DNA from 3 places in the Nocardioides sp. NPDC127503 genome. Region 3 is predicted to be linked to each of the others. Evidence: predicted binding sites of a transcription regulator. Region 3 holds the regulator's gene; each other region holds the start of a gene.
The links. The regulator LexA, encoded in region 3, represses DNA repair genes until DNA is damaged. The targets are predictions, from matches to a motif close to TCGAACANNTGTTCGA.
Positions count from the first base shown of each region.

Region 1: imuA' (DnaE2-dependent mutagenesis accessory factor ImuA') is a predicted target of LexA. The motif match lies at 1,154-1,169, and genes of this name have one in related genera.
Region 2: ABTW65_RS22040 (HNH endonuclease signature motif containing protein) is a predicted target of LexA. The motif match lies at 1,404-1,419, and genes of this name have one in related genera.

Region 1 covers NZ_JBEORH010000011.1:88,988-92,886, reverse strand. The annotation lists gene ABTW65_RS23240 (Y-family DNA polymerase) at 1-457, opposite strand, end outside; gene imuA' (DnaE2-dependent mutagenesis accessory factor ImuA') at 454-1,143, opposite strand; gene ABTW65_RS23230 (serine hydrolase domain-containing protein) at 1,281-3,044, opposite strand; gene ABTW65_RS23225 (SigE family RNA polymerase sigma factor) at 3,189-3,692, shown strand; gene ABTW65_RS23220 (hypothetical protein) at 3,689-3,899, shown strand, end outside.
Region 2 covers NZ_JBEORH010000010.1:150,155-154,053, forward strand. The annotation lists gene ABTW65_RS22040 (HNH endonuclease signature motif containing protein) at 118-1,389, opposite strand; gene ABTW65_RS22045 (inositol monophosphatase family protein) at 1,809-3,047, shown strand; gene ABTW65_RS22050 (LURP-one-related family protein) at 3,058-3,630, opposite strand; gene ABTW65_RS22055 (class I SAM-dependent DNA methyltransferase) at 3,650-3,899, opposite strand, start outside.
Region 3 covers NZ_JBEORH010000009.1:258,183-262,081, forward strand. The annotation lists gene ABTW65_RS20995 (alkaline phosphatase D family protein) at 1-786, opposite strand, end outside; gene lexA (transcriptional repressor LexA) at 884-1,651, opposite strand; gene ABTW65_RS21005 (LysM peptidoglycan-binding domain-containing protein) at 1,834-2,211, shown strand; gene ABTW65_RS21010 (hypothetical protein) at 2,326-3,225, opposite strand; gene nrdR (transcriptional regulator NrdR) at 3,624-3,899, shown strand, end outside.

The sequences.
Region 1 (3,899 bases), on a different contig from region 3:
GCAGCCCGGCGCTCCGCGCGGCCTGCTCGGCGGTGAAGAGCTCATCGGCGATGCCGATCCGTACGTCCCAGATCCCGAGCCCGACCACGCACTCGGCGATCGCCGCGCCGGCCTCGGCCTCGCCACCGTAGAAGCGTGCCGGCGAGCGCAGCGCGACCAGCCCGGGGCGCAGCGGCATGACGCCGGGGCGCAGCTCCTCCAGGCGCACCAGCACCTCCTCGAACACCCGCGCGTCACGGGCTTCGTCGGCGGCGAGCACCTGGATCTCCGGGCAGCGCGACTGCGCGTCGCGGCGGCGCATCCCGCGCTTGATCCCGAACTCCCGCGCAGCCTGGTTGTAGGCCTGGACCCGGTTCTGCGCGAAGACCGCGGCCGGAAGGTGCCGCGGCAGGCCGGCCTCGCCCAGCGCTGCGGCGACCGGCCAGTCGGCGCACCAGACCACCAGCGTCCGACTCATGCCGACTCCTGTTTCCGCAGGTCAGCAAGGCCAGAGACGGGCTCGAGGACGCGCCGCAGACCGCCGTCCTCGGCCGGGAACCAGAGCGCCGTACGCCGCGGCGGAGCCGTCCCGCGCACCGCCTCGACCACCATCCTTCTCGCCCGGAGATGGCCGTCGCCGTTGCCCAGCCCAACCCAGCGCGGCTCGGTCGCCCGCAGACGTACGTCTGCTCTCGGCCACTCCCCCAGCGCGACCAGCGCGGCACCGCGGGTGCGCAGCCGGGCACCGATCTTCTCGGCGACGCTCGGGGTCACCCGACCGGTCGGCCGGACCAGCACCAGCGTGACCACGTCCACCAGCGCCGCGGTCGCCTCCAGCCAGGAGTCCTTGGGGCGCGGCACCAGGATGGTCCGCTCCAGGTCGACACCGGCCTCGGCCGCCGCCTCGACGCCGAAGTCCTCCACCCCGACGACGGCGGTCCACTCCCCCGCCGCCGACGGTCCTGCCAGCAGCAGCACCGCCAACGACAGCGAGTCGGCCGCGTACGTCCCGCCGGCCCGAAGCTGCACCACTCCACCGAGCGCCTCGTGCGTAGCCAGCTCCGCACCGATGCCCGGCTTCTGCTCCAGCCGTCGCACCTTCGACCGAAGCTGCTCGATCTGAGCCAGCTTCTGGTGTCGCTCAATCCCCGCTACCACTCCCACTCAATGAGTATCGAACATTTGTTCGAACGGAGCAACCCCGCCGAGGCGTCGCTCCCGCCGGCCGAGACGTCACTCACGTCGGTCGAGTTGGCAGCGGAATGCCATCTCGACCGACGTAGCTGACGCCTCGGCAGGGGTCAGCCGCGGAGCGCGGAGGCGAGGTAGGTGAGGCGGGGGTAGTCGGAGGTGGGGAGGGCGGTGACGGTGGTCGTCTTGGCCACCGCGATCTTCCAGTACGTCGCGCCGGCGACGACCAGGAAGTCGGCCTTCGACGAACCGTCACCGGACAGGGGCGTCGTGATCAGCTCGGGCTGACCGAAGGCCCGGAGGGCGGCGATGACCGGGGAGCTCTCCTCGAGGGCGGCGCGGGCGGCGGCGATGAGGCCACCATGGGCGTCGGGGACGGCGTTGACGCGCAGGGTCTGGATGCGCGGCTCGGCCTCCGGCGAGAGCATGACCTCGATGTCGTAGCGACCCTTCTCGGCCGGCACCACGGCGAGCGCGACGCCCATCCCGCGGGAGAAGTAGCCGTAGGGCGCGCCGCCCAGCGGCAGCCCGACCTTCGCGCGCGCCTGGGTGATCTGGACGCGGCGGCCGGCGTCGGGCGCGTCGAGCTCGACGTTGTCGGCGAAGAGCGACGGCAGCGCGAAGACCTCAGCGCCCGAAGGATCGAACGTACGCAGCCGCTCGACCGCGGCCTCCAGCGCTGCGTCGAGCCGCGGCCGCAGGCCCTTGACCACCGTCGAGAACCGCTGCGGACCGTTGCCGGCGAGCTCGTCCGACACCAGCGAGCGCAGCGCGGTCATCGCGGTCGGGTAGCCCCCGGCGTACGTGCTGTTGGACAGCGTGATCACACCCAGGCCGGTCGCGGGGTGCCAGACCATCCGCGAGCCGTAGCCGGGGTAGCCACCGGAGTGGTGGACGAACTGCCCGAGCCGGCTGTCGTGGTCGACCATCAGGCCGTAGCCGTAGCCGGCGGCGACCGCCCCGACACCCGCCTCAGGACCCTCGAACCCCAGCGAGGCCGACACCGAGCCGAACCGGTGCAGCTGCTGCATCTCCCGCCGCGACGCCTTCGACAGCGGATGCCCATCGGCGGCGGAGGAGAAGGCGCCCAGGAAGCCGCCGACCCAGCGCGCCAAGTCGGCGACCGAGGAGTGCAGGCCGCCCATCGCAGCGAACGAACCGGACGGCACCGGCGCCGTCGGGGCCCACGTCGGCGGGCCCTCGAGCCGGTCGCCGGCCCAGGCCGGGTGCAGCGGCGGTACGTGACCGGGGACCCGGTTGGGCACCGCATCGGGCGAGTAGGCCGAGGAGGTCATCCCCAGCGGCGCCAGCAGCTCGTGCTCGACGAAGTCCCGGTTCGCCCCCTCGGGAGACGAACCACCGACGACGTTCTCGATCGCGCGACCGAGCAGCGCATAGCCGAGGTTGGAGTACTCGAACCCGACCCCCGGCTCCTGCCCGGTCGTGAAGCCTCCGTCGAGGAACGTCCCGAAGTCGTCGTAGGACAGCGACTCCTGCCGGTCGCCCCACGGGTCGTCGGTCGGCAGTCCGGCAGACATCGAGAGCAGCAGCCGCAGCGTCACCGCCGGGGAATCGGCGGAGTAGGGAGCCTGGTCGACGAGCTCGGGCACGTACTGCGCGATCGCCTCATCCAGGTCGACCAGCCCGCGGTCACGCAGCAGCAGCACCGCGGCCGCCGTGAACGACTTCGACATCGACGCGATCCGGAAGACGCTCTCGGCCGTCGGCGCCGGACCACCCTCGGTCGTCGCCCCGAACGCGCCGGAGTGGAGCAGCTCGGAGCCGCGTACGACCCCATAGGCCAGCCCCGGAGTCAGCTTCTCCTCGAAGCGCTGTTGGAAGAGCTCGTCGACGACAGAGGTGTTCAGGCTCATACAGGCGTTCCTTCGGTGGCAGAAGTTGCTCGACGCCTTGCAGCCTAGAGGCCACAGTTGCACCGTCAGCGCAACACCCACGCCGTGCCGCCGCATCGAAGAGGCAGAGGTCCCGGACAGAAGCGGGCCCAGACGGAGGACAGCATGGACACAGACTTCGACGAGTACGTGGTGACGCGCAGCGGCGCGCTGCTGCGGCTCGCCTACCTGCTGACCGGTGACGGTCACCGCGCCGAGGACCTCGTCCAGGACACCCTGGAGCGCTTGTGCCGGCGCTGGTCGAGGATGACCCACGTCGTCGACCCGCATGCGTACGCCCGCAAGATCCTGCTCAACCAACACCTGAGCTGGCGCCGCAAACGCGCCTCGAGCGAGCTCGTCGTCGCCGATCTGCCGGAACGAGCCGGCGAGGACGAGACAGAAGCAGTCGGCGTACGTCACCTGCTCTGGCAGCGCATCGGCGCACTGCCTCCGCGGCAGCGCGCCGTCGTGGTCCTCCGCTACTACGAGGACCTTGCCGATGCCGATATCGCCGAGGCGCTCGGCATCTCCGCAGGCACCGTACGCAGCAACGCCATGCGCGCTCTCACCAAGCTGCGCAGCCACCCCGACCTCATGTCCACCACCCTTGCCGAGGAGTCACGATGAGCACCGACCTCGATGACCTGATCCGCGCCACTCTCGCCGAGCGCGCCGAGGACGCCCCTGCCGCCGGGCGAGTGATCGCCCGGGCGCCACGCCCGGGCGCCGCCCGCCGCACCATCGTCCGCCGCCGTTGGACCCGCGGTCTCGCCGTGGCCGGTCTCGCTGGCGCCCTCGCCGTGACCGGCGCCGTCCTCGCGCCCCGGCTACTTC
Region 2 (3,899 bases), on a different contig from region 3:
AGGACTGGCCGATTAGCCAGGTGCAACATCGACAGAGCGACATGGAGGGCAGGGCATTGCGTGGTGGGGGTGGCCTAGGTGGATAGGACGCGGCGGTGCCGCCCAGTCAGCCCGGGGTCAGCAGGCTCGGGTGTGGCGGGTGAACCGGATCCGTCCACTTGGGAGTCGCTCATGGTCGTAGTTCGGGTCGTGGATCCGGCGATGATCGCTCGCGCAGAGCAAGACCATGTTGGCCAGGTTGGTGAGGCCGCCTTCGGACCAAGGTTTCAAGTGGTGGGCCTCGGTCCAGGCGGCTGGGGCGTCGCAGTCTTCGGCTTGGCAGCACTTGTCGCGTAGTCGAAGTGCTCGGTGTTGGACCGGATACGCCAACCTCGCTGTTCGACCGAAGTCCAGGATCTCGGAGTCGGTGCCCAACACGACCGGGACCAGGTCGGCGTTGCAGGCCATCCGCCGGGCCTCGGCCGCGGTGATTTTCTCCCCGTCGAATCCGAGGGCTGCGGTGCCGAGGTCCTTGCGGAGGTCTTCCACGCTCATGGTGATGAACACCGTGGTGCCGTGACCGCCGTGCCTGGGGAGTTGGTCGACGTCGTAGGTCTCGACGACCCGGGCGAACGCCTGGCCCAGCAGCCGGTCATAGGGGGCTTTGCGGCCCTTGTCCTCGGCTGAGAGCTTCCTGGGCTGCGCGAGGGAGTCCAACTGGGTGCGGAGCCGCATCCCGACGGCGCGGGAGACCCGGGCGTGGATGTCGATGGTGCCATCACCGTTGTCGCGGGACTGGAAGAACGTGCGCCGCTGGGCGTGCTCCTCCTCGCGCTGCAAGGCCTTCGCTTCGGCGGCTTCGAATCGTTCGGGGTCGATCTCGGCGAGGATCCGGCGTCCGATGATCTTCAACTCGTTCGCGGTCAGCCGGGTGGCGTGCTCGACGAGGAGCTTCTCGGCCAGGATCAGGTCCTCGGCGCTGGCAGCAGGGTCGGTCTCAATGGCATCGAGGGCCTGGGTGATCACCCTTGCCTTGTCCTGCGACACCACACCCTCAGCCAGGCCAGCCGCCACGAGGTCATACTTCGCTACCCCGGCGGCAAGCTTGATCTGCGAGCGCGCCACGCCTTTGTCGACCAGCAGCTCGGTCCGCATCCACCCGGAGGCATCTTTCGCGCCGGTCTCCTCAGCGATGTCGCCGGCAGACGCGAGCACCCGAAGCTTTAATGCGGCTTGTTTCGCCTGGATCTTCTCCAGTCGTTCCAGCCGGCCTTTCTTCTGCCCGGTGCTCCAATAGGCGGGGTCTCTGGTCAGCAGCTTGTCGAGGGAGGATTCGATGGCGCTCATCTCTGCGTCGATCGCGTCGTCGGGGTTGGTGCCCCACGGGTTGATGTCGCGTTCGAGACTCATCGTTTTCCCTCCCTTCAAAGAGGTGTGTGATGGGTCTGATTCTACGCCTCCACCCCTTCTCTGACCACCTATTTTCCCTGTTCAGAAGGCATTTTCGCGGTGAGCGAACAGCCTCGCATCTGTGGATCGTAAGTGGCCCGAAGGGCCACCCTTCCGCCCCATCAACCTCACCCGTCCCAAACAAGAATCCGCTGCGCCACACCCGGGCCGCCGCCCCGATAGCCAGCCAAATCTTTTCTCGACGGTCCCCGGTGTCAAGGACCGCGAAGCGGCCGGCGAAGCCGGCGGCCGAAGGCCGTCCTTTACTCCGGGGACCGTCGAGAAGACCCTCAAAGAAAGGGTCGGCGGCCCACCCCAACCCCGAAGAACAGCCGAAAAGCACTCCCTCAAAAGACAGGCCCCCGATAGATTCCCCCAGCGTGGAGCACTGGACGACGATGGACGAGATCCTCGCGGCGCGAACAAGGTTCGAGTCAGCGATAGACGGCTGGACGCCCCCGAACGCCCACGGCGTAGGCCTCCGCCCATCCACAGCAGCCAACCACGAGCCAGAACATTTTCCCCTGGTCAACGCCTACGGCCACCGCCTCCCAGCGGTCGTGGTCGCAACAGTCGTCGGACACAAGCGCGGGACGGCGGCGTACAGACTGACCCGACAGGAGCTCGAGCGGGCGATCGAGCTGATCTCGCCCGCGGAGGCGTACGTCGACTACGACCACCCCAACGTCCGGAGCTGGCGCGACAAGATCTTGCCCAAGCTGACCGAGGATCCCGAGGCCGAGGTGGTGGCGGTGTTCATCGGCGACGAGCCGGAGGAGTCCCCAGACCCCGCGATCGACGCGTTCCGGGCAGCGTTCCCAGACCAGGCCGTCGCGATCGCGGCGGCGACGGCGGGGGCAGCGGTCGTCAGGGAGATGTACGGCACGGACCTGAGCCACTTCGACAAGTCCCCGACGGACTTCGCGACCGAGGCGGACATCGCCTCGGAGAAGGCGATCCGGGAGACGATCGCGACGTACCGGCCCGAAGACGCCTTCGAGGGTGAGGAGACCGGCCGCAGCGGCGACAGCGAGCGGAGATGGTTGGTCGACCCGCTCTGCGGGACCCTCAACTACGCCGCCCAGACCCCGCTCGCCGCGGTGAACGTCGCGCTCGTGACACCCGCGGGCGTCGAGACGGCAGTCTCGGCGGATCCGATCAGCGAAGAGATCTTCTGGACCGACGGCACCTCCGCCTGGCTGCGCAAGGGCGGCGGGGACACCGTCCTCGCCCCGAGCGCGCGCACTCGGCTCGTCGACATCCAGTGCGACGGCCCGCTCGAACGGCCGTTCGTCGGCGGACAGCTCGTCGCCGACCCACGCCTGCGAGCCCACTTCGGCCCGCGCGTGATGTCCTCCACCCTCGCGGTCGCCTGGGTCGCTGCCGGCCGGCGGGCGGCGTACGTCACCGATGGGCACCTCGAGGGAAGCGTCCACTTCACCGCCGGCATCGCGCTGTGCCAGGCCGCCGGGTGCGTCGTCACCGACCTCAACGGCGATCCGATCCACACCGGCCGCGGGATGATCGCCGCGGCCGACGCAGCCACCCACCAGATGCTGCTGGACCTGGTCCGCCCGCACCTGGCGGCGGCGGACCCGGACCGGACGAACCCAGCCTGAGCCGAGAGGCTCAGCGCTGCATCAGCGCGTCCATCGCGACCGCGAGAGCAGCAGCGACCCGGAAGTCGACGCGCGGGTCGTGGACGGTGACTGTGTACTTGTCGCGGAAGGCGAAGCGGCGCTCGATCGAGATCAGCGGCTGGCCGTCGGAGGACACGTAGTCGAAGTGGATCGGGAGGAAGTCGAGCTCGGTGAAGCGGCGCAGGATGGCGATCACCTGGTTGCGCTCCTGACCGGTGCCGGTGTAGCCGGGGCCCTCGACCTGGAATGTCGAGCGCAGCAGGCTCTTGCCGAAGTCCTTGCGGAAGAAGCCGAGCCCCGCACCGCTCGGGTCAGTGACGTCGTAGCCGGCGTTGAGGTCCATCACCGCGCGCGCCTTGAACGCGAAGACGGCCTGCGACTTCGACTCGTCGGCGTAGAACGTCACCTGCTCCTTGAACGCCAGCCGCTTCTGCTGAGCGAAGGCGAGCACCTGCCCCTCCGAGCCGTCGGCGTTGGCGGCCTGGGCGACGTACTTGTTGGCGAAAGGCGTCACCTTCTGGCGAAGGAAGAAGCGAGGGACGTGGTACGGCTGCTGCGTCATGGGCGCAACCTATCGGTCGTCAGCGACGGCGCGCGACGAGATATGCCTGGGGCGTCCGCTCCCAGTCCTCGGCGGAGCGCACCACCGTCCCGGTGACCTCGAAACCCGCCTCCTCGAGCAGCGCGCTGGTCGCCTCGACCGGGAGCCGATAGCCGTCGAAGGTGACGTCGTGGCCATAGGCGCCGATGTGGCGTACGTGCTCGTCCCCGACCTGGAACGCGGTCACGAACCGGCCGCCGCGACGGGTGACCCGGGCGAGCTCGGCGAGG
Region 3 (3,899 bases):
GTTGTTCTCGGCGCCCAGCAGCCAGGCGTCGTTGGCCGACTCGTGGTCGTCCCAGGTGACGATCCAGGGCAGCCGGGCGTGGGCGGCGGAGAGGTCGACGTCGCGCTTGTACTGCGCGTGCCGGATCCGGTAGTCGGCCAGCGTGTGCATCTCGTGGGCCGGCTCGTGCGGCCGGACGTCCTCGTTGGCCATGCCGTAGCCGTACTCGCCGGGGGCGTACTCGTAGAGGTAGTCGCCCAGGTGGAGGATCGCGTGCAGGTCGTCGCGGGAGGCCAGGTGGCGGTAGGACGCGAACCAGCCGGCCTGCAGATTGGAGCAGGAGACCACCCCGAAACGTAGGTTCTCCGGGGCCGCGTCTGCGGCCGGAGCGGTCCGGGTGCGGCCGACGCGGCTGGTCTGGCCGTTGTAGGTGAAGCGGTAGAAGTACCAGCTCTCGGGGGCCAGGCCGGCGACGTCGAGCTTCACGGTGTGGTCGCGGTCGGGACCCGTTTGGTGGGATCCCTTCGCGGTGACGCGGGCGAAGTCCGCGGTGCGCGAGACCTCCCAGCGGACCAGGACCTCCTCGCCCTGCCCGGACCCGGGAGTCGCGTCCGCGGTCGGCGTGACCCGGGTCCAGATGACCACGCGGTCCGGGAGCGGGTCTCCGGAGGCGACGCCGTGCTGGAAGTGGTTGAGGGCGCCGCCCGCGGCCTCGGCGGGCTCGGGGAGAGCGATGGCTCCGGCTCCTGCGGCGGTCGCCAGCCCGGCGGCGATGAGGGTGCGGCGGTCGATCTGCGTCTGGGTCACGCTGAATGGAACGACGCAGCCGCCGGCCCTGTCATGGGCCGGCGGCTGGATTTCACGCAGTGTTCCCGGACTGGTTCCGGGGAGTGTGGCGCAGGACTCAGAGGCTGCGCAGGACCGCCGTCACCTTGCCGAGGATCGTCGCGTGAGTGCCGTCGATCGGCTCGTACGCAGCGTTGTGCGGCAGCAGCCAGACCTTGCCGTCCTTGCGGGAGAGCGTCTTGACGGTGGCCTCGCCGTCGATCAGCGCGGCCACGATCTCGCCGTTCTCGGCGGTCGGCTGCTGGCGCACGACCACGAAGTCGCCGTCGCAGATGGCCACGTCGACCATCGAGTCACCGGAGACCGAGAGCAGGAAGAGGTCGCCGTTGCCGACCAGCTGCTTGGGCAGCGGGAAGACGTCCTCGATGCTCTGCTGGCTCGAGGTCTCCTCGGCCAGGATCGGGCCACCGGCCGCGATCCGACCGACCAGGGGGACCATGGCAGCGGCCGGGTTGGGGTTGATGTCGGCCTCGGCGGTGATCGTCGACTCGGGCTCCTCGCCGGACATGGCCTTGCGGTGGGCCATCACCTCGGGGAGGAAGACCTCGAGGGCGCGCGGTCGCTTCGGGTCCTTGCGGATCAGACCACGCTGCTCCAGCGCGCGGAGCTGGTGGGCGACGCTGCTGGTGCTGGTCAGCCCGACCGCGGCGCCGATCTCGCGCATGCTGGGCGGGTAGCCGCGCTGCTCGATGCTGTCGCGCAGGTGAGCGAGGATGCGCTGCTGACGCGGCGTGAGCCCGGTCGCGTCCGGCGGCCCGTCGGGCAGCTCGCGGACGCGGCTCTTCTTCGAACCGCCTGATCCGGTGCCTGTCTTCTGCGTGGTCATGTCATCACATTAGTCCCTCTGGCCCCACCACATCAAACATTTGTTCGACCTCATAGGCGGCGCGTGTCGGCGTTCGAAAATTCTTGGGGTCGCTACTTGCGTTGTTCGAACACGTGATCTACCTTCGAACATGTGCTCGATCGAACACGTGATCGAGAGACCTGTGATCAGGAGGCCGTGAGATGAGTGCAACAGTCTATGTGCTGCCCGTAGCCGAGCCGCCCCGTCCGGTGCGGGAGGTGCGCCGCTCGACCGTGCGGCTCACCCGTCGCGGACGAGTCGTCGTGTTCGCGTTCGCGCTCGTCGTGCTCTTCGGGATTGCGCTGATCGGGGCGAGGGTCGCGTTCGCGGTGGAGAACGGTGCGGACAAAAGTCCCGCCTCCTCCGCCCACACGATGGTCGTCGGCGATGGCGACACGCTCTGGGACATCTCCTCGAAGGCCGTCGCCGGCACCGACTCCTCGATTCGGGAGATGGAGCAGAGGATCAAGGAGCTCAACAGTCTCGAGTCCTCGATGCTCGTGTCCGGACAGACGCTGATCGTTCCGACCGCGCCGTAAGGCGCCGCACAGATGTCCGGCTGCTCCTTCGACCCTGGCAGCCGGCTACCGGGGAAAGTGAGAGTGCTGCAGACGATGGGAAGCGTCTGCAGCACTCTCGCGTCTTGGCCTACCTCAGTGGCGCCCGCGGTAGGGGCTGTCCGGCTCGGCCGGCGGCCACTGCTTGTTGCGTGTGCTGTGCCGCGGCGGCCATTCGTCGTCCGGCTGGACGGGCTGGACCGGCGGGTCCTGGGGCTTGCGCTGGGTGGGCATCGCCTGAGTTGCGGCGGGATCCTGGGTCAGCCGAGCCCGCGAGCCGGTCTGGCCGTAGCTGGTCGGGGCCTGGTAGGAGCCGGACTGATACTGCGGCGAGCCGGCCTGCTGGGTGGGGTAGCCGTCCGTGTTGTATCCCTGCGAGCCGTACCCAGAAGTGCTCTGCGGCGTCGACGTCGGTGTCGGCGGGCTGGAGTAGTAGGGCGCCGGGGTGGGCGGTGGACTGCTCGGCGGCTGGTAGGCCGACGCGCCGTACGCGGCTCGGCTGCCGGTGTTGCCGTAGCTCTGGTCGCTGCCGGGGTAGCCGTAGGGCGACTGGGAGCCGGTGTCGGTGTAGGCCGAGCGGTTCCCGGTGTCGCCGTAGGGCGGCTGGCTCCCGGTGTCGGAGCTGTGCCGGCCGTAGCCGTTGTCGTCGTAGCCGTAGGAGCCGGTGCCGTAGTAGTCCTGTTCCGGGTAGGCCTGCTCAGGGTAGGCCTGGTCGGAGTAGGCAGGGTCGGTGTAGTCCTGCTCCTCGACGTAGGCGTTGGAGTGGCTTCCGGCGTAGTCGTCGGTTGGCGGGATGGGGGAGCCGGAGAAGGCCCGCCAGGCCTTCCCGGCGAAGGTGAAGGTCAGGAAGAGGCAGGCGACTGCAACGACCGCCGCGATGGCGAGCTTCGCCCAGGCGCCGGAATCGCCTCCCCGTGCGTCGGCCCCGAAACCGACGGCGACCCACACGAGCACTCCCCAGATGACGAGGAAGGCCAGTGTCGCGATCGCAGGCAAGATGAAAGGTGGCCGGGGACCGCTTCTGGGGCGCGTGCCTCTCCGCGACCCGACGCGATTTCCTCCGGAGATGTTTGTCACGGGGGTCATTCTTACGCATCCACGCCAGTCCGGCGCCCTTGAACCGGAATCTTTCGGTGTTTGACCGGCGACACGCCGGACACGCGGGTAAACCCGACCCTCGCTTGCATCGTCGTGGGGGCGGGCGTACGGTTACCACTACATCTAGTAGTTACACGGCTGTAGTTATCCACATCTAGTTCACATGAACGGGCGGATGGCCCACAGCGATGAGGGTGTTGTTCCACAGGGGCTCACGCTCATATCCACAGGTTCCACAGGCTCGGGCCGCCAATGAGACGGCCTGGATCCACAGGTCTCACGAGAGGGGCTCGACCGTGCACTGTCCGTTCTGCCGACACAGCGACACCAAGGTGCTCGACTCCCGCGTGGCCGAGGACGGTGGCCAGATCCGGCGCCGCCGGGTCTGCCAGGAATGTGGGAAGAGGTTCACGACCGTCGAGCAGATGCAGCTGATGGTGGCCAAGCGCTCCGGCGCAGCGGAGCCGTTCAGCCGCGACAAGGCGGTGCACGGCGTACGCAAGGCATGCAAGGGCAGGCCGGTCACTGAGGACCAGCTCGCCTGCCTCGGCCAGGAGGTCGAGCAGGCGCTG